Linked DNA regions of Verminephrobacter eiseniae EF01-2. The main gene of each other region encodes a partner of the protein of the gene in region 2 in a complex. Links are inferred from orthologs where the notes say so. Each region holds a gene or a part of one and is shown on either strand. Other genes may lie near its edges.

Region 1 (5,160 bases), 3.2 Mb from region 2 along the record:
GTCCATGGGCCGCAATGCGCACCAGGTCGAGGTCGACCTGATGCAACCGCTGGACATCAGCAAAAAACCCGCCGTGCACAGCCCGCCGCTGAACCACATCGGCCTGTGGATCGACGACTTGCCCCGGGCCGTGCAATGGCTCAGCGCCCGGGGCGTGCGCTTTGCCCCGGGCGGCATCCGCAAGGGCGCTGCAGGCCATGACATTACCTTTTTGCACCCGAAAAGCAACGACGAGTTCCCGATTGCCGGCGAGGGCGTATTGATCGAACTGGTGCAGGCGCCCGCCGAGGTGATCGAGGCGCTGGGTTGAGGGCTGAGGTTGACTTTGATGGTTGAGGCCGGCGTGTGCCAACACCAGGACATGGCTGGCAGCGCATCGAGCGCATCGATTGGATCGACCCGAATCCAATCGAATCCAATCATATATTTAACATAATATACATCGTATGTCTCGAATGACGATCGTTCAAAAGAAGTGCATCTCAAGCTGCTTTTCGTCGACCACGCGCCGGGACATTTCCGCCGGCGCGCTACCATGGCAGGCATGAACCATACAGACGCCGACGATCTCAGCACCCGCATCGTCCACCACGACTACATCCCGCCAGCGGGATTTGCGGCCTTGCAGCCCGGGGTTTACAAGGCTTCCACCGTGATCTTCCCGAACGTGGCGGCAATGCGCACCCGTGAGTGGAAGGACAAGAGCAGTTACACCTACGGGCTGCATGGCACGCCCACCACGTTCACGCTCGAAGAGCGGTTGTGCATGTTGGAGGGCGGCCTGCAATGCGTGCTGCAGCCCAGTGGTTTGGCGGCGATCGCCAATGTGGCGCTGGCGCTGCTCGAAACCGGCGATGAGGTGCTGCTTCCCGACAATGTCTACGGCCCGAGCCTGGCACTGGCCAATGGTGAACTGGCCCGTTTCGGCATCCGCCATGGCTTGTACGATCCGCTGGACAAGGCCGATTTGGCCGCGCGCATCACGCCTGCCACGCGGCTGGTGTGGCTGGAGGCGCCGGGTTCGGTGACCATGGAGTTTCCCGATCTGTGCGGGCAGGTGCGCATCTGCCGTGCGCGGGGTGTGATCACGGCCCTGGACAATACCTGGGGCGCCGGTTTGGCATTTGCGCCGTTTGACCTCACCGGCGACGGCAGCCGCAGCCTCGGGGTCGACATTTCGGCCCATGCGCTGACCAAATTCCCGAGCGGCAACGGCGATGTGCTGATGGGTAGCGTGATCACGCGCGACCCCGAACTGCACATGAAGATCAAGCTCACCCATATGCGGCTGGGCCTGGGTGTGGCGGGCAATGACGCCGAGGCGGTGCTGCGCGCGCTGCCCAGCATCGGTCTGCGTTACCGTGCCCACGACGCGGCCGCGCGCCAGTTGGCGCTGTGGCTGCAGCAGCAGCCGGCGATCGCGCAGGTGCTGCATCCGGCGCTGGCCGGTTCGCCCGGCCACGCGCACTGGCAGGCGCTGTGCGGCGCCGGTGTCACTGAAGCGCCATGCGGCGCCGATACGGCTACCCGGGGCGCTGCGGCGGGCTTGTTCAGCGTGATCATCGATGCGCGCTACACGCAGTCGCAGGTGGACGCCTTCTGCGATGGCTTGCGCCTGTTCAAAATCGGCTACAGCTGGGGCGGGCCGATGAGCCTGGTGGTGCCCTACCACCTTGCCAGCATGCGCCTGCGCCCTGCCCCGCATCTGAAGCCGGGCACGTTGGTGCGGTTTTTCATCGGGCTGGAAGCGGTGCCGGATCTGCAGCAGGATTTGCAGCAGGCGCTCGAGCGCGCCTTCGCGGCGGATGGACCCTAGTGTCGTGTCACTGATCAGATGTCGTAGGCTGCGCGCAGCCATCGGAGCGCAGCGCAAGGCGCATAGCGCGGCCAATACCGAGCGTATTGGCAAGCGATGCAACGCCGCGATGCGCTTCGATGGCCAGCGCAGACCGACAGATGATCGGTGACGCGACACTAGCCCCGCAGGGGTTCCGGCCCGGGGTGGTAGTTTCCTCAGTGGCGCAGCGGCTGTGGCTGGCTTACCGTGCAGGCATCGGTTTCACGCCAGCCCATACGCCACACCATCGACCGCCTGCCTGCATGACCGCCACACCGCCCAACCCGGCTCCGGAGCCGGCCGCCGATCCACCGGCACCCCCGCCCCCAGCGGCGCAGCCTGTCACGCTGCAACGGCTGCGCTTGGCCGATCCCTTGCGCTGGCTGCTCAAGGGTCTGCAGGATATGCGCGCCGCCCCCGGCATTGCCTCGTTCTACGGCATGTGTTTTTGGGGCATGGCGCTGGTGCTGGGCTGGGTGTTCCGCACCCGGGCGGAGTATGTGATGTCGCTGGTCAGCGGCTGCCTGCTGCTCGGCCCGTTTCTGGCGATGGGGCTGTACGACACCAGCCGCCGCCTCGAGGCGGGGCTTGCGCCCGGACTGGGCGAGTCGCTCACCTGCTGGGACAGTCGCCTGGGCAGCATGGGCATGCTGGTGTTGTTGCTGGTGGTGCTGGAGCTGTTGTGGGGCCGAGCCTCGCTGGTGGTGTTCGCGGTGTTCTTCGACACCGGCATGCCGTCGACCAGCGGTGTGCTGCAAGCGCTGTTCAGCCCGCAAAACTGGGGGTTCGTCGCGGTGTACACCGCAGTCGGCGGGGTGTTTGCCGGGCTGGTGTTTGCCAGTTGCGTGGTGTCGATCCCGATGATTCTCGACCGCGACACCGATGCGCTCACCGCCGGCATTACCAGCCTGCGGGTGGTGCTCGACAACCAGGCCGTGATGCTGCTCTGGGGGGCGCTGATCACGGCCATCGTCGCGCTGTCGCTCTGGTTCTGGGGCGCAGGGCTGCTGCTGGCAGGGCCGGTGCTGGGCCATGCCAGTTGGCACGCTTACCGCGCAGCCGTCTCTCCCACCCGGTCCGCTGCCGCATGAACCCGAAACCCCGGGACCATGCTGTTACAGTGAGGCTTCACTTCAGGAAGTAATTACCTTGGCAACACCCAACTACGGCTACGAGAAACGCCAGCGCGAACTCGCCAAAAAGCAAAAAAAGCAAGACAAGCTCCGGGCCAAAACACAGCGCAAACCGAACGACCCGCAGGGCAGCGGCCCGCCGGCGGACAGCCAGTCCATCGGCGATGCGGCGGGGGCGCCGGATCAGCCGTCGTCGGGCGCTGCGCCCGGCACCTGACCCTGCCGGCGGCCATTGCTGCACATGCCCTGCCGGCGGCGACTGCACGACTGCACGCCCTGCATCGAGACCCAAGCCAGCGGATGCCGCAGAGCCCGCGCCCCCGGTTGGCGGGGGCCTGATCCTCGGCGTCCCCTCTCGGCGCCAAGGCGCCGCAGGCGCGTTGGCGCTCACTGCAACAGTTTTTTCAGTTCCGGCCACACATTGGCCAGCAACTGCGGCTGCGCTTCGGCGCGCGGGTGGATGCGGTCTGGCTGGAACAGGCGGGTCGGGTCCGGCCCGTCGGCCACCCCTTTGAGCAAAAAAGGCACCACTGCGGCCTTGCGGGCCTGCGCTACCGTGGTGAACAAGGCCGCAAACCGGTCGGCGTAAGCGGCGCCATAGTTGGGCGGCACCTGCATGCCCAGCAGCAGGACTTTTGCGCCGGCCTGCTGCGCCGTCCGGGTCATCCAGTCCAGGTTCTCTTCGATGCTTTTCAAAGGCAGTCCGCGCAGCGCATCATTGCCGCCGAGCTCGATCACCACATGGCTGGGCTGGTGCTGCGCCAGCAAGGCCGCAAGGCGTGAGCGTCCGCCCGATGTGGTCTCGCCGCTGACGCTGGCGTTGAGCACGGTGACCTGGGGTCGCTCCTGCCGCAATTGCTGCTCCAGCAGTGCCACCCAACCCGTGCCGCGTGCCAGGCCGTATTCGGCGCTGAGCGAGTCGCCCAGCACCAGCACCAGCGCCGGGCGGGACGCCGGGGCCTGGGCCATCGCGGCGGCGGCCAGCAGGCCGGCCGCAGCGCACACGATAAAGTCACGCCGATGCCAATTGCAAATCACCATTGAGCCTTTCATGTCCGAACCCTCCACACCGCCACCCGCATCACCCCAGGCCGTTGCCGCCACAGCGATGATTGCCGTGGAACATGTTTTCAAATCGGTGACGGATTCCACCGGAACCCTCGATATTCTGCGGGATATCGATTTCCGTCTGGCGGCCCGGGAAACGGTGGCCATCGTCGGCGCCTCGGGCTCGGGCAAGAGCAGCCTGCTGGCCATCATCGCCGGGCTCGATTGCCCCACGCGCGGCACGGTGCGGCTCGGTGGCCATGACCTGTTTGCCATCGACGAGGACGCGCGCGCCGCCCTGCGGGCACAGCAACTGGGCTTCGTGTTCCAGAGCTTCCAACTGATGGGCCACCTCACGGCGCTGGAGAACGTGATGCTGCCGCTGGAACTGGCCAATCGCCGCGACGCGCGCCAGGCCGCCACCGAGATGCTGGCCCGCGTGGGCCTGAGCCAGCGCCTCAGGCATTACCCCAGGGTGCTGTCGGGCGGCGAACAACAGCGCGTGGCGCTGGCGCGGGCCTTTGTCGTGCAGCCGGCCGTGCTGCTGGCCGACGAGCCTACCGGCAGCCTGGACTTTGCGACGGGCGAGACCATCATGCAACTGATGTTCGCGCTCAACCGCGAGCAGGGCACGACGCTGGTGCTGGTCACGCATGACCGCAGCATTGCCGACCGGTGCCAGCGGCGCATCACCATCGACGCCGGCCGCGTGCTGTGATCGGCGCTGCGCTTGGCCCATGATGCAAGCAGATCATTCATCGGAAGCTATGTTTTCGGTAGCAACATGACGCTGCCATCGGCCGCCAGCGGATAATCGCCCGATGTCCAGCCCCAAAGTCCTGTTCGGCTTTCACGCCGTGGGCGTGCGTCTGAAGACCGCGCCCGAATCGGTCATCGAGATCTACCACGAGGCCACGCGGCGCGACGCGCGCATGCGCCAGTTTCTCGAACGCGCCCGCGCGGCCGGCGCCCGCCTGATCGAGGCTGACGGCATGCGCATCGCCAAGCTGGCCGGCAGCCATGGCCACCAGGGCGTGGCCGCGCGCGTGCAGCCCGTGGCGCCGATCAGTTCGCTCGACGAACTGCTGGAAAAGCTCCAGGCCGCAGGCAGCGGACCGCCCTTGCTGCTGGTGCTCGACGGCG
Region 2 (7,454 bases):
GGTTCAGGGATTGCACCAGCTCGGCTACAGCAACCTGTGGGAGATAGATACCGTCAAGGGCGTCCAGTACCCGGCGCTGGCCGCCACCATGCCCGAGGCCATCGATGGCAAGAACACCCGCTGGCGCTTCAAGGTGCGCAAGGGGCTGGCGTGGAGCGACGGCGTGCCATTCAGCGCCGCCGACGTGGCCTATACCGCGCAGATGATCATCGGCAACCCCAAGCTGCCCTACAACCGCTTCCTGGAAAAGAACATCAAGAGCATCCAGGCGATCGACGCAGAAACGGTGGAACTGGAGACGCTCAGTGCGATGCCGAAAATCGCCTACATGTTCGGTTCCGTGATCTTCGGCAACGGCTTTCGCGTGCTGCCCAAGCATGTCTGGGAAAAGGTCGATCCGGCGACGTTCGCCAACTTCCCGCCGGTGACCATCGGCCCGTACAAGCTCAAGGAGGTGGACGACAACGGTTTTTGGTTCCTGTGGGAGAAGCGGGCCGACTGGCAAAAGACCGACGCCGGACAAATCGTCGGCGAGCCCAAGCCAAAGTACGTCCTGTTTCGCTCCTACGGCACGGAAGAAAAGCGGATCATGGCAATGGCCCGGAACGACATCGATGTGCTGACCGACATCACGCCCGAAGGCTTGGACATCCTGCGGCAAAGGAATGCCAAGGTGAAGTCCTGGTACGACGCCTTCCCCTGGGCCGCCCTGGACGACCCCTGCGAGCGGGGCATCTCGTTCAACACCTCGAGCGCCCCCTACGACCAATGGCAGGTGCGCTGGGCGCTGGCGCTGGCGACCCGGATCGACAACGTCAGCATCGCGACATTCTCCGGGATGATGCGCGCCTCGCCGCTGCATGCGCCGCCGATCTCGATCCTGATGAAAACCTACCACGAGCCGATGCTGCCATGGCTCAAGGGCTTTGCGCTGCCGGACGGCTACAAGCCTTTCGATTCCGAATTCGCCATCCGGATGGGCAAGCGCCTGGCCGCCGAAAAGATACCGGGCCTGCCGACGGGCGACGCCGAACTACGCAAGCTGTTTGGCGTCGGCTGGTGGAAGTTCGACCCTGCGAAGGCCGCCGCACTGCTGCAAAGCGTGGGCTTTCGCAAGGCCGACGCCGGATGGCTGCTGCCCGATGGCAAGCCCTGGAAGATGACGATCAACGCGCCGGCCGACTTCGAGATCCAGTCCCAGCGCCTGGCCTTCGCCGTGGCCAATGAATGGAAGAAATTCGGCATCGATGTCAATGTGCAGCAGCAGCAAGGCGGCGTTTTCACCACCGAGTACGCCTCCGGCAACTTCCAGGCCGGCGCCTACTGGAACCAGACCTGCGCGATCGGCCCCGATCTGTGGGTTCGACTGGAATGGTGGCACGAAAAGTACGTCAGCCCCAACGGTCAACCGGCCGCGTTCAACCGCGAACGCTACACGAACCCGAGCCTGAGCCACACCATCGACCAGATGGCGATTTTGCAGCCGACAGACCCGAAGAATGTGGAACTGGGCACGGCGCTGTTGAAGGAACTGGTGGCCGGCATGCCCGTCATCCCGATGTTCGGCACGTCCAAGTTCGTGCCGGTCAACACCACGTACTGGAGCAACTTTCCTTCTGCCAGCAACTACTATGAAGGGCCTTGGTGGTGGTGGTCGAACTTCAAGTACATCGTCGCCAGACTCAGGCCGGCGCCATGAACCAGCGTCACAATAGGGCATGACCCGGACCATGGCCCCGCTGCCGACGACGCAACTGCCGTGCGCCGTGCCCGCCGTGCAGTCCCGCCAGGGCAGCGCGCGATGAGGCCGAAGGCCGGGCGCGCCCGGGCCGTCCCGGCCGTCCCGGACATGCTTGCCGGGCCGTTGCCGCTGCGGCCCGGGCAATCGGTGGAGTTGCTCAAGGAACTGCATATCCTGACCCCCGAGGGGCGCCTGAACCAGGACTCGCGGCGCAAGCTCAAGCAGGTGCACCACCTGATCCAATTCATCGAGCCGCTGCTCGCAGAACTGGCGGCCGAAGGCGCCGGACTCACGCTGGCCGACCACGGCGCCGGCAAGTCGTACCTGGGGTTCATCCTCTACGACCTGTGCTTCAAGGCCCTGGGGCAGGGCCATATCTATGGCGTCGAGACCCGCGCAGAACTGGTGCAAAAGTCGCGCCTGCTGGCGCAAAAGCTGGGTTTCGGGCGCATGTCATTCCTCGATCTGTCGGTGGCCGACGCCACCGTTGCCGACGGCTTGCCGGCGCACATCGATGTGGTCACGGCTTTGCATGCCTGCGATACCGCCACCGACGATGCGATTGCCTTCGGTCTGCACAAGAACGCCCGCGCCATGGTGCTGGTGCCTTGCTGCCAGGCGGAAATGGCGGCCTGCCTGCGCCGCGACAAAGCCCTGCAACTGGCGCGCACAGCGCTGGCCGAGTTATGGCGCCACCCCTTGCATGCCCGCGAGTTCGGCGGCCATGTCACCAATGTGCTGCGTTGCCTGTACCTGCAAGCCAGTGGCTACCAGGTGACGGTGACAGAACTGGTCGGGTGGGAGGACAGCCTGAAAAATGAGCTGATCATCGCGCGCCATACCGGCCAGAAAAAGCACGGCGCCGCACAGCGCCTGCGCGCCATCCTGAGTGCGCTCGGATTGGAAGAAGCCTTGGGCGCACGCTTTGGCCTCGACGCCTCGGGCACCCGGCAGGCGCTTGCCGCGCAGGGCGCTGCGCACTGAAAGCCGGCGCCAAAGACGGGCTTTGCGTTAAGGTTCGGCCGATGAACCTGTCTTTTCTACGCCTGGGCTGGCGCAGCCTGGTCCGGGACCTGCGCGCGGGCGCGCTGCGCTTGCTCATCGTTGCGGTCAGCCTGGCGGTGGCGGCGCTCACGGCGGTGGGCTTTTTTGCCGACCGGTTGCAGGGCGGCTTGCAGCGCGATGCGCTGCAACTGCTCGGCGGCGATGCCGTGGTGGTCAGCGACCTGCCCACGCCAGCGGCCTTCGTCGAGCGCGCCCGGGCGCTGGGCTTGCAGTCGGTCACCACGCTGAGTTTTCCGACCATGGGCCGGGCCAGCGACGCGCAGGGTGGCGCCAGCAAACTGGTGGCGCTCAAAAGCGTGCCCCCGGGCTACCCGCTGCGCGGCAACCTCACGGTGGCCGATGCCCCGGGGGCCGCAGGGCAGAGCACGCGCGCGATTCCTGCGCCCGGCCAGGTGTGGGTCGATGCGTCGCTGCTGACCGCGCTGAACCTGGCCATCGGCGACACGCTGCTGCTCGGCGACGCGCAACTGCGCATTGCGCGCATCATCGTCATCGAGCCCGACCGGGGCTCGGGCTTCATCGGCTTTGCCCCGCGCGTGATGATCAACCGGCAGGATCTGCCCGCCACCGGCCTGGTGCAGCCGGCCAGCCGCCTGAACTATCGCTTTGCGCTGATCGGCCCGGCGCCTGCGGTCGCGGCTTTCAACGCCTGGGCGCTGGCCGAGGCGAAAAAGCCCGGGGTGCATGGGGTGCGCATGGAGTCGCTGGACAGCGGCCGTCCCGAGATGCGCCAGACGCTCGATCGGGCGCAGCAATTCATGGGCCTGGTGGCGCTGCTGGCGGCGCTGCTGGCGGCCGTGGCCGTGGCGCTGGCCGCGCGCGGCTTTGCCGCCGGGCAACTGGACGCTGCGGCCATGCTGCGGGTGCTGGGCCAGAGCCAGCGCGCCATTGCCGGCGCTTACAGCACCGAGTTCGCGCTGCTGGGCCTGCTGGCCAGCGTGCTGGGGGTGGCGCTGGGCTATCTGGTGCACCACGCCTTCGTGCTGCTGCTCGCCGGCCTGCTCGGCACGAGCCTGCCGCCGCCTGGCCTGTGGCCGGCTGCGTCCGGCCTGGGGCTGGGGCTGACGCTGCTGTTCGCGTTCGGTATGCCGCCGCTGCTGCAACTGGCCCGGGTGCCGCCGCTGCGCGTGATCCGGCGCGATCTGGGGGGAATCAAACCGGCGTCGCTGGCGGTGCTGGCGCTGGGCCTGGCCGGCTTTGCCGCCCTGCTGCTGGCCGTCAGCCGCGACCTGCTGCTGGGCCTGATCGCCGTGGGCGGTTTTGCCGGCGCCGCAGCGCTGTTTGCCGGGCTGTCATGGCTGGCGGTCAAACTGCTGCGCCACAGCGTGAACGAGGTCAGCGCGCCGCGCTGGCTGGTGCTGGCGACGCGGCAGATCGCGGCGCGCCCGGCCTATGCCGTGGTGCAGGTCAGCAGTCTGGCGCTGGGGCTGCTGGCCCTGGTGCTGCTGGTGCTGCTGCGCACCGATCTGATCAGCAGTTGGCGCCAGGCAACCCCGCCGGATGCGCCCGATCGCTTTGTCATCAACGTACAGCCCGGGCAGTCGGCGGCCTTCCGGCAGGCGCTCGCGGACAGCGGCGTGCTCCGCTACGACTGGTACCCGATGATCCGCGGCCGGCTGGTGGCCGTGAACGGCCAGGCCGTAGGCCCCGAGCGCTACGCCGACGAGCGCGCCAAGCGCCTGGTCGAGCGCGAATTGAACCTCTCCAACACGCTGGAGCAGCCCGCGCACAACCAGATCGTGGCCGGGCAGTGGCGGCCCGGCGAGGCGGGCGCGATCAGCGTCGAGGAGGGCATTGCCAAGACCCTGGGCCTGCGGCTGGGCGACCGCCTGCGCTTCGACATCGGCGGCGTGCAGGACGAGGCCCGCATCACCAGCCTGCGCAAGGTCGATTGGGGTTCGATGCGCGCCAATTTCTTCGTGATGTACCCGGTGGCGCAGCTCGAGGAGAGCCTGCCGCTGACCTATCTGGCGGCCTATCGCGCGCCTGCGGCCCCGGGCTTCGACAACGCGCTGGTGCGCCAATTTCCCAACATCACCAGCGTCGATATGGGCGCCACCATTGCCCAGGTGCAGCGCGTGCTGGACCAGGTGATCCATGCGGTGGAGTTCCTGTTTGCCTTTACGCTGGCCGCCGGGCTGGTGGTGCTGTTTGCCGCCGTCACCGCCACCCGCGAAGAGCGGGCGCGGGAATACGCCATCATGCGCGCCGTGGGCGCCAGCGCCCGCTTGCTGCGCCAGGTGCAGCGGGCCGAACTGGCCGGTGTCGGCCTGCTGGCCGGCTTTCTGGCCAGTGCCGTGGCGCTGGCGCTGGGCTGGGCGCTGGCGCGCTTCGTGTTCGATTTCAGTTGGACCGCCGCACCCTGGGTGCCGCTGGCCGGCGCCGGCGCAGGGGCCGTGCTGGCGCTGGCTGCGGGCTGGTGGGGCCTGCGCGAAGTGCTGCTGCGCCCGGTGACGGACACGCTGCGCCGCAGCGCTGAATGAGGCCGCCGGCCCGAGCGCCTCACTCCATTGCCAAATCGTTCATGCCAGCGAAGGCGCAGCGCAGACAGCACGAATGCGCGGCAAGCGGCGCCGGCAAAGTGCCCGGATGCTTCAGGAATGGAATCACGGCGCCAGCAGCGCGCAAAAGCGCGCCATGTCGATATTGCCGCCGCTGATCAGCACGCCCACGCGCTGGCCCGCAAGCTGGCTGCGCAGCGCGTGCGCCGCCGCAAAGCCCAGGCAGCCGGTGGGCTCGACGATGAGCTTCATGCGCTCGGCAAAAAAGCGCATGGCGTCGATCAACTGCTCGTCGGTCACGGTCAGGATGTCGTCGACATCGCGCCGGATGATGGGGAAGGTGATCTGCCCCAGGTGCTGCGTCTGCGCGCCATCGGCGATCGTCCGGGGGGTGTCGATGTGCACGATGGCGCCGCTGCGAAACGACTGCTGGCCGTCGTTGCCGGCAGCCGGCTCGACGCCGTAGAGCTTGCACCGGGGCGACAGCGCGCGCGTGGCCAGGGCCGAGCCTGACAGCAGACCGCCGCCGCCCAGGCAAACGAAAAAGGCATCGAGCGGGCCTACTTCTTCAAACAGTTCCTTGGCGGCCGTGCCCTGGCCGGCCAGCACATCGGCGTGGTCGTAGGGCGGAATCAGCGTCAGCCCGTCGCGCTCGGCCAGCGCGCGGCTGATCTGCTCGCGGTCTTGCGTGTAACGGTCGTACAAGCGCACGCTGGCGCCGTAGCCCTGCGTGGCGGCGATCTTGCTGGCGGGGGCGTCCTGCGGCATCACGATGGTGGCCGGCAGACCCAGCAGGCGCGCTGCCAGCGCAATGGCCTGCGCATGGTTGCCGGACGAGAACGCGATCACGCCGGCCTGGCGCTGCGCCGCGTCGAACCGGGACAGCGCGTTGAACGCGCCCCGGAACTTGAACGCGCCCATGCGTTGCAGGTTCTCGCATTTGAAGAACAGCCGGGCGCCAAAGACTTCGTCGATGCGGCGCGCGGTGAGCACCGGAGTGCGGTGCGCATGGCCGGCAATGCGGCCCGCTGCGGCAACGACATCGTCATAGGTGGGCAGGGCAGGGGGCATGGCGGGCGTTCCTTTGCCGGATGGATTTACCAGCGGGCGCGCAGGCGGTCGTAGGCGAAGGTGCCGAACTGGCGCTGTGCCGAGGGGGTCAGGTGCACGAAGTCGGCAAACACATAGGTGTCTTGCTTGGCGTCCGGCCGCAGCGTGGCGCTGTTGCACAAGGCCGCGTTGATCTGGCCCGGGCCGATGCCGATGCCGTTGCTGGCGTCCACCGAGGTGCACACGGCGTCCGTGGCATTGTTGAAGCCGTAGCTGGACGGCGAGCCGGTGTACAGGTTCACGTAATAGGCCGAGTCCACATACAGCGCGTTCGCGCCCAGATCGACGATGCCCAGCAGCAGGCCCTCGTTGAAGCGGCTGCTGGCCCGGCCCAGCACCGCTTCGCGCCCCATGACCTTGGCCCAGGGGGTCTTGCCCAGGTCGTAGCTGCCGGTCAGCAGCACATGGCGGGCGCCGGCGGCAACCAGCCGGCGCACCTGGGCGGCCATGTCCTGGCCGGCCTGGAACGCTGCGGCCAACTGCGCGGCCTCGGTCTGGGTGCCGAGGTTGACGGCGGCCATGCCGGCGATCAGGTCGCTCAGGCCGCCGTTCATCAGCACCAGGTCGTCCTTGGCAAAGCGGTCCTTGGCCAGGAAGCTGTCGATCTGCTCGGACAGCGTGCGGGTGCTGGCGTTGCCTGCCGCATCCGGCTTGGCCACGATGCGGGCGTTGCCGGTTGCGTAGCTCGTGCCGCCGGCGCTGACCGGGGTCAGCGGCTTGTCGTATTTGGCCGCGATCTGCAAGGTCCAGTTGTTGATGCTGCCGTCATTGACGGTGTAGCGCGTGCCGTTTTGCCCGACATCGCTCATGGCGTCGCCAAACGCGATCAAGCGCTGCGGCGCAATGGCCGATTCGGTGGTGCTGGAACCGCAAGCCGTGAGCAATGCGGCCGAGACCCCTGCGGCGACCATGCGGCGCATCCAATTTGCTGCCATGTTTTTCTCCAGGAAAGAGGGGTAGTTTAACGAGGCATGGTGGGCGCATCAGGGCGCATGGGGCGCGATCGGAACCGGCATGCCCGGCCAGGCGCGGGCTTG
Region 3 (5,156 bases), 3.2 Mb from region 2 along the record:
GTCCGCTGCCGCATGAACCCGAAACCCCGGGACCATGCTGTTACAGTGAGGCTTCACTTCAGGAAGTAATTACCTTGGCAACACCCAACTACGGCTACGAGAAACGCCAGCGCGAACTCGCCAAAAAGCAAAAAAAGCAAGACAAGCTCCGGGCCAAAACACAGCGCAAACCGAACGACCCGCAGGGCAGCGGCCCGCCGGCGGACAGCCAGTCCATCGGCGATGCGGCGGGGGCGCCGGATCAGCCGTCGTCGGGCGCTGCGCCCGGCACCTGACCCTGCCGGCGGCCATTGCTGCACATGCCCTGCCGGCGGCGACTGCACGACTGCACGCCCTGCATCGAGACCCAAGCCAGCGGATGCCGCAGAGCCCGCGCCCCCGGTTGGCGGGGGCCTGATCCTCGGCGTCCCCTCTCGGCGCCAAGGCGCCGCAGGCGCGTTGGCGCTCACTGCAACAGTTTTTTCAGTTCCGGCCACACATTGGCCAGCAACTGCGGCTGCGCTTCGGCGCGCGGGTGGATGCGGTCTGGCTGGAACAGGCGGGTCGGGTCCGGCCCGTCGGCCACCCCTTTGAGCAAAAAAGGCACCACTGCGGCCTTGCGGGCCTGCGCTACCGTGGTGAACAAGGCCGCAAACCGGTCGGCGTAAGCGGCGCCATAGTTGGGCGGCACCTGCATGCCCAGCAGCAGGACTTTTGCGCCGGCCTGCTGCGCCGTCCGGGTCATCCAGTCCAGGTTCTCTTCGATGCTTTTCAAAGGCAGTCCGCGCAGCGCATCATTGCCGCCGAGCTCGATCACCACATGGCTGGGCTGGTGCTGCGCCAGCAAGGCCGCAAGGCGTGAGCGTCCGCCCGATGTGGTCTCGCCGCTGACGCTGGCGTTGAGCACGGTGACCTGGGGTCGCTCCTGCCGCAATTGCTGCTCCAGCAGTGCCACCCAACCCGTGCCGCGTGCCAGGCCGTATTCGGCGCTGAGCGAGTCGCCCAGCACCAGCACCAGCGCCGGGCGGGACGCCGGGGCCTGGGCCATCGCGGCGGCGGCCAGCAGGCCGGCCGCAGCGCACACGATAAAGTCACGCCGATGCCAATTGCAAATCACCATTGAGCCTTTCATGTCCGAACCCTCCACACCGCCACCCGCATCACCCCAGGCCGTTGCCGCCACAGCGATGATTGCCGTGGAACATGTTTTCAAATCGGTGACGGATTCCACCGGAACCCTCGATATTCTGCGGGATATCGATTTCCGTCTGGCGGCCCGGGAAACGGTGGCCATCGTCGGCGCCTCGGGCTCGGGCAAGAGCAGCCTGCTGGCCATCATCGCCGGGCTCGATTGCCCCACGCGCGGCACGGTGCGGCTCGGTGGCCATGACCTGTTTGCCATCGACGAGGACGCGCGCGCCGCCCTGCGGGCACAGCAACTGGGCTTCGTGTTCCAGAGCTTCCAACTGATGGGCCACCTCACGGCGCTGGAGAACGTGATGCTGCCGCTGGAACTGGCCAATCGCCGCGACGCGCGCCAGGCCGCCACCGAGATGCTGGCCCGCGTGGGCCTGAGCCAGCGCCTCAGGCATTACCCCAGGGTGCTGTCGGGCGGCGAACAACAGCGCGTGGCGCTGGCGCGGGCCTTTGTCGTGCAGCCGGCCGTGCTGCTGGCCGACGAGCCTACCGGCAGCCTGGACTTTGCGACGGGCGAGACCATCATGCAACTGATGTTCGCGCTCAACCGCGAGCAGGGCACGACGCTGGTGCTGGTCACGCATGACCGCAGCATTGCCGACCGGTGCCAGCGGCGCATCACCATCGACGCCGGCCGCGTGCTGTGATCGGCGCTGCGCTTGGCCCATGATGCAAGCAGATCATTCATCGGAAGCTATGTTTTCGGTAGCAACATGACGCTGCCATCGGCCGCCAGCGGATAATCGCCCGATGTCCAGCCCCAAAGTCCTGTTCGGCTTTCACGCCGTGGGCGTGCGTCTGAAGACCGCGCCCGAATCGGTCATCGAGATCTACCACGAGGCCACGCGGCGCGACGCGCGCATGCGCCAGTTTCTCGAACGCGCCCGCGCGGCCGGCGCCCGCCTGATCGAGGCTGACGGCATGCGCATCGCCAAGCTGGCCGGCAGCCATGGCCACCAGGGCGTGGCCGCGCGCGTGCAGCCCGTGGCGCCGATCAGTTCGCTCGACGAACTGCTGGAAAAGCTCCAGGCCGCAGGCAGCGGACCGCCCTTGCTGCTGGTGCTCGACGGCGTGACCGACCCGCACAACCTCGGGGCCTGCCTGCGTGTGGCCGACGGGGCCGGGGCGCATGCCGTGATTGCGCCCAAGGACCATGCCGTGGGCATCAACGCCACCGTGGCCAAGGTGGCCAGCGGGGCGGCCGAGACCATGCCGTACTTCATGGTGACCAACCTCGCGCGCACGCTCGATGAACTCAAGGAGCGCAGCATCTGGTGCATAGGCACCTGCGACGACGCGCCCGGCACCTTGTACCAACTCGACCTCAAAGGCCCCGTGGCACTGGTGCTGGGCGCCGAGGGCAGCGGCATGCGCCAGCGCACCCGCAAGACCTGCGACGAACTGGCGCGCATCCCGATGCAGGGCGCGGTGGAGAGCCTGAACGTCTCGGTGGCCAGCGGCATATGCCTGTACGAGGCCCTGCGCCAACGCGCCTAGTGTCGCGTCACCGATCATCTGACCGGTGACGCGACACTAGTCTGCGCTCCCTTGAGCGCCGCCATCACCGGCCTATGGTCTGCGCAACGTGGCGCGCTGCGCTCATCCTGCGCCGCCATTTGCCGCTATGTGTGCTATTTGTAATAACCCCCCTTGCGCATCTCCCGGTCTGCGGCGGTCTGCCCGGTCTTGAGCGCCTGCGCCACACTGACCTTGCCCGCCAGCGCGGCGCCCAACTGTTGGCCCACGGCCAAGCCTATCGCCTGAAACTCGGCAATGGCGGCAAACTGGACCCCGGTGTACGGGGACTTGGGCAGCGTCTGATCATCGGGATTGGCCGCCAAGATGGCTTTGCGCTCCATCTGGCCAAACCTGGAGACCTGCTGGTACTCGGCGCGGTCATAGGTCGAAGCGCGGTTGCCGGTGGGCACGGCGATCCAGCCCGACTCCTTGGCCACCAGTTGCACGTAATCCCTGGATGTCGCCCAGTTGATGAACCTTTGCGCCTGCTCTTCCTTCTTCGTGGCGCCCGGAATCGCCAGCGCCCAAGCCCACAGCCAGCTCGCGCCCTTGGGCGTGACGGCGATCGGCGCCTTGGCGAAGGCCACTTTGTCGGCCACCTTGCTGAACTTCGGGTCTGCCACCGAGGTCCCGGCGCTGGTGGCATCCACCCAGACCCCGCATTTGCCTTCAGCAAAGAGCGCCAGGTTTTCGTTGAAGCTGTTGGCGCTCGCACCTGGCGGGCCGTACTTTTTCATCAGGTCCAGATAAAACGAGATCGCGTCGTGCCACGCCTTGCTGTCCACCTGGGGCTTCCAGCCCATGTCGAACCATTGGCCACCAAAGGTGTTGACCATGGTCGACAGCAGCGCCATGTTGTCGCCCCAGCCAGGCTTGCCGCGCAGGCACACGCCATACAGGCCCTTGCCGGGGTTGTGGACCTTGGCGGCGAAAGCGCGAATCTGCTCCCAGGTGGGCTGCTCGGGCAGGCTCGCGCCGACCGCCTGCGCCAGGTCGGCGCGGTACATCGTGAACGAGCTCTCGCCATAGAACGGGGCCGCATACAGCTTGCCGTTGGCCGACAGACCGGCACGGATGGGGGCCAGCAGATCGTCGACGTCGTACCCGGCGTCCGGCTTGAACTCCTTGAGCCAGCCTTTCTTGCCCCAGATCGGCGTCTCGTACATGCCGATGGTCATCACGTCGAACTGCCCGCCCTGCGTCGCAATGTCCGTCGTGACGCGCTGGCGCAGCGCGCCCTCCTCCAGCGTCACCCACTTGAGCTTGATGTCGGGATGGCTCTTTTCGAACTGCGGCGTGAGCTTTTGCATCTCTATCATCTGCCGGTTGTTGACCGTGGCGATGACCAGTTCGGTCGTGCTGGCAGCCTGCGCTGCGCCTGCCGTGCACAGCGCAAAGCACAGTGCGATCCGGGTCTTGCGATACATCATCGGGTAATCTCCATAGGTTGGTTGATGGGGTCGAGACCGATCGGCCGATCAAAGCCGATGCGGTGCCGTTCAGGCTGGCGCCGCCACCCTGCCCGTGTCGCCCTGACCCGGCAGGCGAGCGCGTAAGGTTTGCCGGCGCGCAGCGCATCCGATGCAGCGCCGGGCCATGCGGGTTCGCCGCGCCGCCCAATGGCTCGCGCCGGCCCGGGCTGGCTCGGCAGGCCCGGCATTCATGGCCGCGCCAGCAGCGCATCGAGTTGCTCGAAGTCGGAGGTTCCCTCCATCGGGCCCTTGACCCGCACGGCCAGGGCGCCGCTGGCATTGGCATAGCGCAATGCCTCCTCGGGCCCTTTGCCCAGGTGCCTGCAGGTCACGAACGTGGCACCGAAGCAATCGCCGGCCCCGGTCGGGTCCAACTCCTCGACCGCAAGCGCCGCCACCTCCAACCGGGCGCCACGGGCGAAGTAGCTGCAGCCCTGCGGGCCGCGCTTGACGACGATCTCTTTGACCCCTTTGGCGAACAGCTCGTCAATGGCGCCCGCCTCATCCGCAGCGTCGGTCAGCAGGCTGACCTCGTGGCCGCTGGGCAAGAGGATGTCGGTGAACTCCAGGATGTAGCCCAGTGCTTCGCGCATCTCGCAGATGCGCAGCATTTCCTTGCGGATGTTGGGGTCGAAGGAGACCATGCCCCCCTGCCCTTTGACGATTTCGATCGCCTTCTTCATCGCATCGATGATCCGGAAGGAGAACAACGACGAGCCCATCACATGAAAGTGCGAGCAATCTTTCAGCGCCGCCGCACTGACATGGGCGGGCTGCAACTGCGCCGAAGCGCTATTGGTGATGTTGAAGATGAAATCGCGCTCGCCGTCCAGGCGATAGGTCACGAAGGCGCTGCCGGTGACGGCGGTCTTCAATACGCTGATCGCGCTCGTGTCCACGCCATCGCGCTGCAGCCGCTCGATGTTCAGCCAGCCGAAGTCGTCATCGCCCACGCAGCCAATGATCGCGGCCGGATGGCCCAGGCGGGCC

What was found. The genes of interacting proteins can lie anywhere in the genome.
Region 1: the proteins of VEIS_RS02595 (region 2) and VEIS_RS16555 are in contact, whole or in part, in a cryo-EM structure (PDB 9GE8), measured with the Escherichia coli proteins. The link is inferred for Verminephrobacter eiseniae EF01-2 from one-to-one orthologs.
Region 3: the proteins of VEIS_RS02595 (region 2) and VEIS_RS16560 are in contact, whole or in part, in a cryo-EM structure (PDB 9GE8), measured with the Escherichia coli proteins. The link is inferred for Verminephrobacter eiseniae EF01-2 from one-to-one orthologs.

What each region holds. Positions count from the first base shown.
Region 1 is NC_008786.1:3,779,706-3,784,865, forward strand. The notes cover bases 2,191-5,160. They hold VEIS_RS16555 (arylesterase), read right to left. Parts: upstream 4,024-5,160; coding sequence 3,358-4,023; downstream 2,191-3,357. Other genes in these bases: VEIS_RS16545 (DUF2189 domain-containing protein), read left to right, coding at 2,191-2,928; VEIS_RS16550 (hypothetical protein), read left to right, coding at 2,987-3,187; VEIS_RS16560 (ABC transporter ATP-binding protein), read left to right, coding at 4,022-4,735; rlmB (23S rRNA (guanosine(2251)-2'-O)-methyltransferase RlmB), read left to right, coding at 4,839-5,160. Also shown: VEIS_RS16535 (VOC family protein), read left to right, coding at 1-310; VEIS_RS16540 (PLP-dependent transferase), read left to right, coding at 536-1,816; more of VEIS_RS16545, read left to right, coding at 2,101-2,190. UniProt on the Escherichia coli protein: TesA is a multifunctional esterase that can act as a thioesterase, lysophospholipase and protease.
Region 2 is NC_008786.1:596,801-604,254, forward strand. What follows is about bases 2,454-5,527. They hold VEIS_RS02595 (ABC transporter permease), read left to right. Parts: upstream 2,454-2,766; coding sequence 2,767-5,289; downstream 5,290-5,527. Other genes in these bases: VEIS_RS02590 (class I SAM-dependent methyltransferase), read left to right, coding at 2,454-2,725; VEIS_RS02600 (threo-3-hydroxy-L-aspartate ammonia-lyase), read right to left, coding at 5,413-5,527. Outside these bases: VEIS_RS02585 (ABC transporter substrate-binding protein), read left to right, coding at 1-1,699; more of VEIS_RS02590, read left to right, coding at 1,802-2,453; more of VEIS_RS02600, read right to left, coding at 5,528-6,378; VEIS_RS02605 (SGNH/GDSL hydrolase family protein), read right to left, coding at 6,405-7,352.
Region 3 is NC_008786.1:3,782,618-3,787,773, forward strand. What follows is about bases 1-2,966. They hold VEIS_RS16560 (ABC transporter ATP-binding protein), read left to right. Parts: upstream 1-1,109; coding sequence 1,110-1,823; downstream 1,824-2,966. Other genes in these bases: VEIS_RS16545 (DUF2189 domain-containing protein), read left to right, coding at 1-16; VEIS_RS16550 (hypothetical protein), read left to right, coding at 75-275; VEIS_RS16555 (arylesterase), read right to left, coding at 446-1,111; rlmB (23S rRNA (guanosine(2251)-2'-O)-methyltransferase RlmB), read left to right, coding at 1,927-2,673; VEIS_RS16570 (ABC transporter substrate-binding protein), read right to left, coding at 2,808-2,966. Outside these bases: more of VEIS_RS16570, read right to left, coding at 2,967-4,121; VEIS_RS16575 (tagatose kinase), read right to left, coding at 4,355-5,156.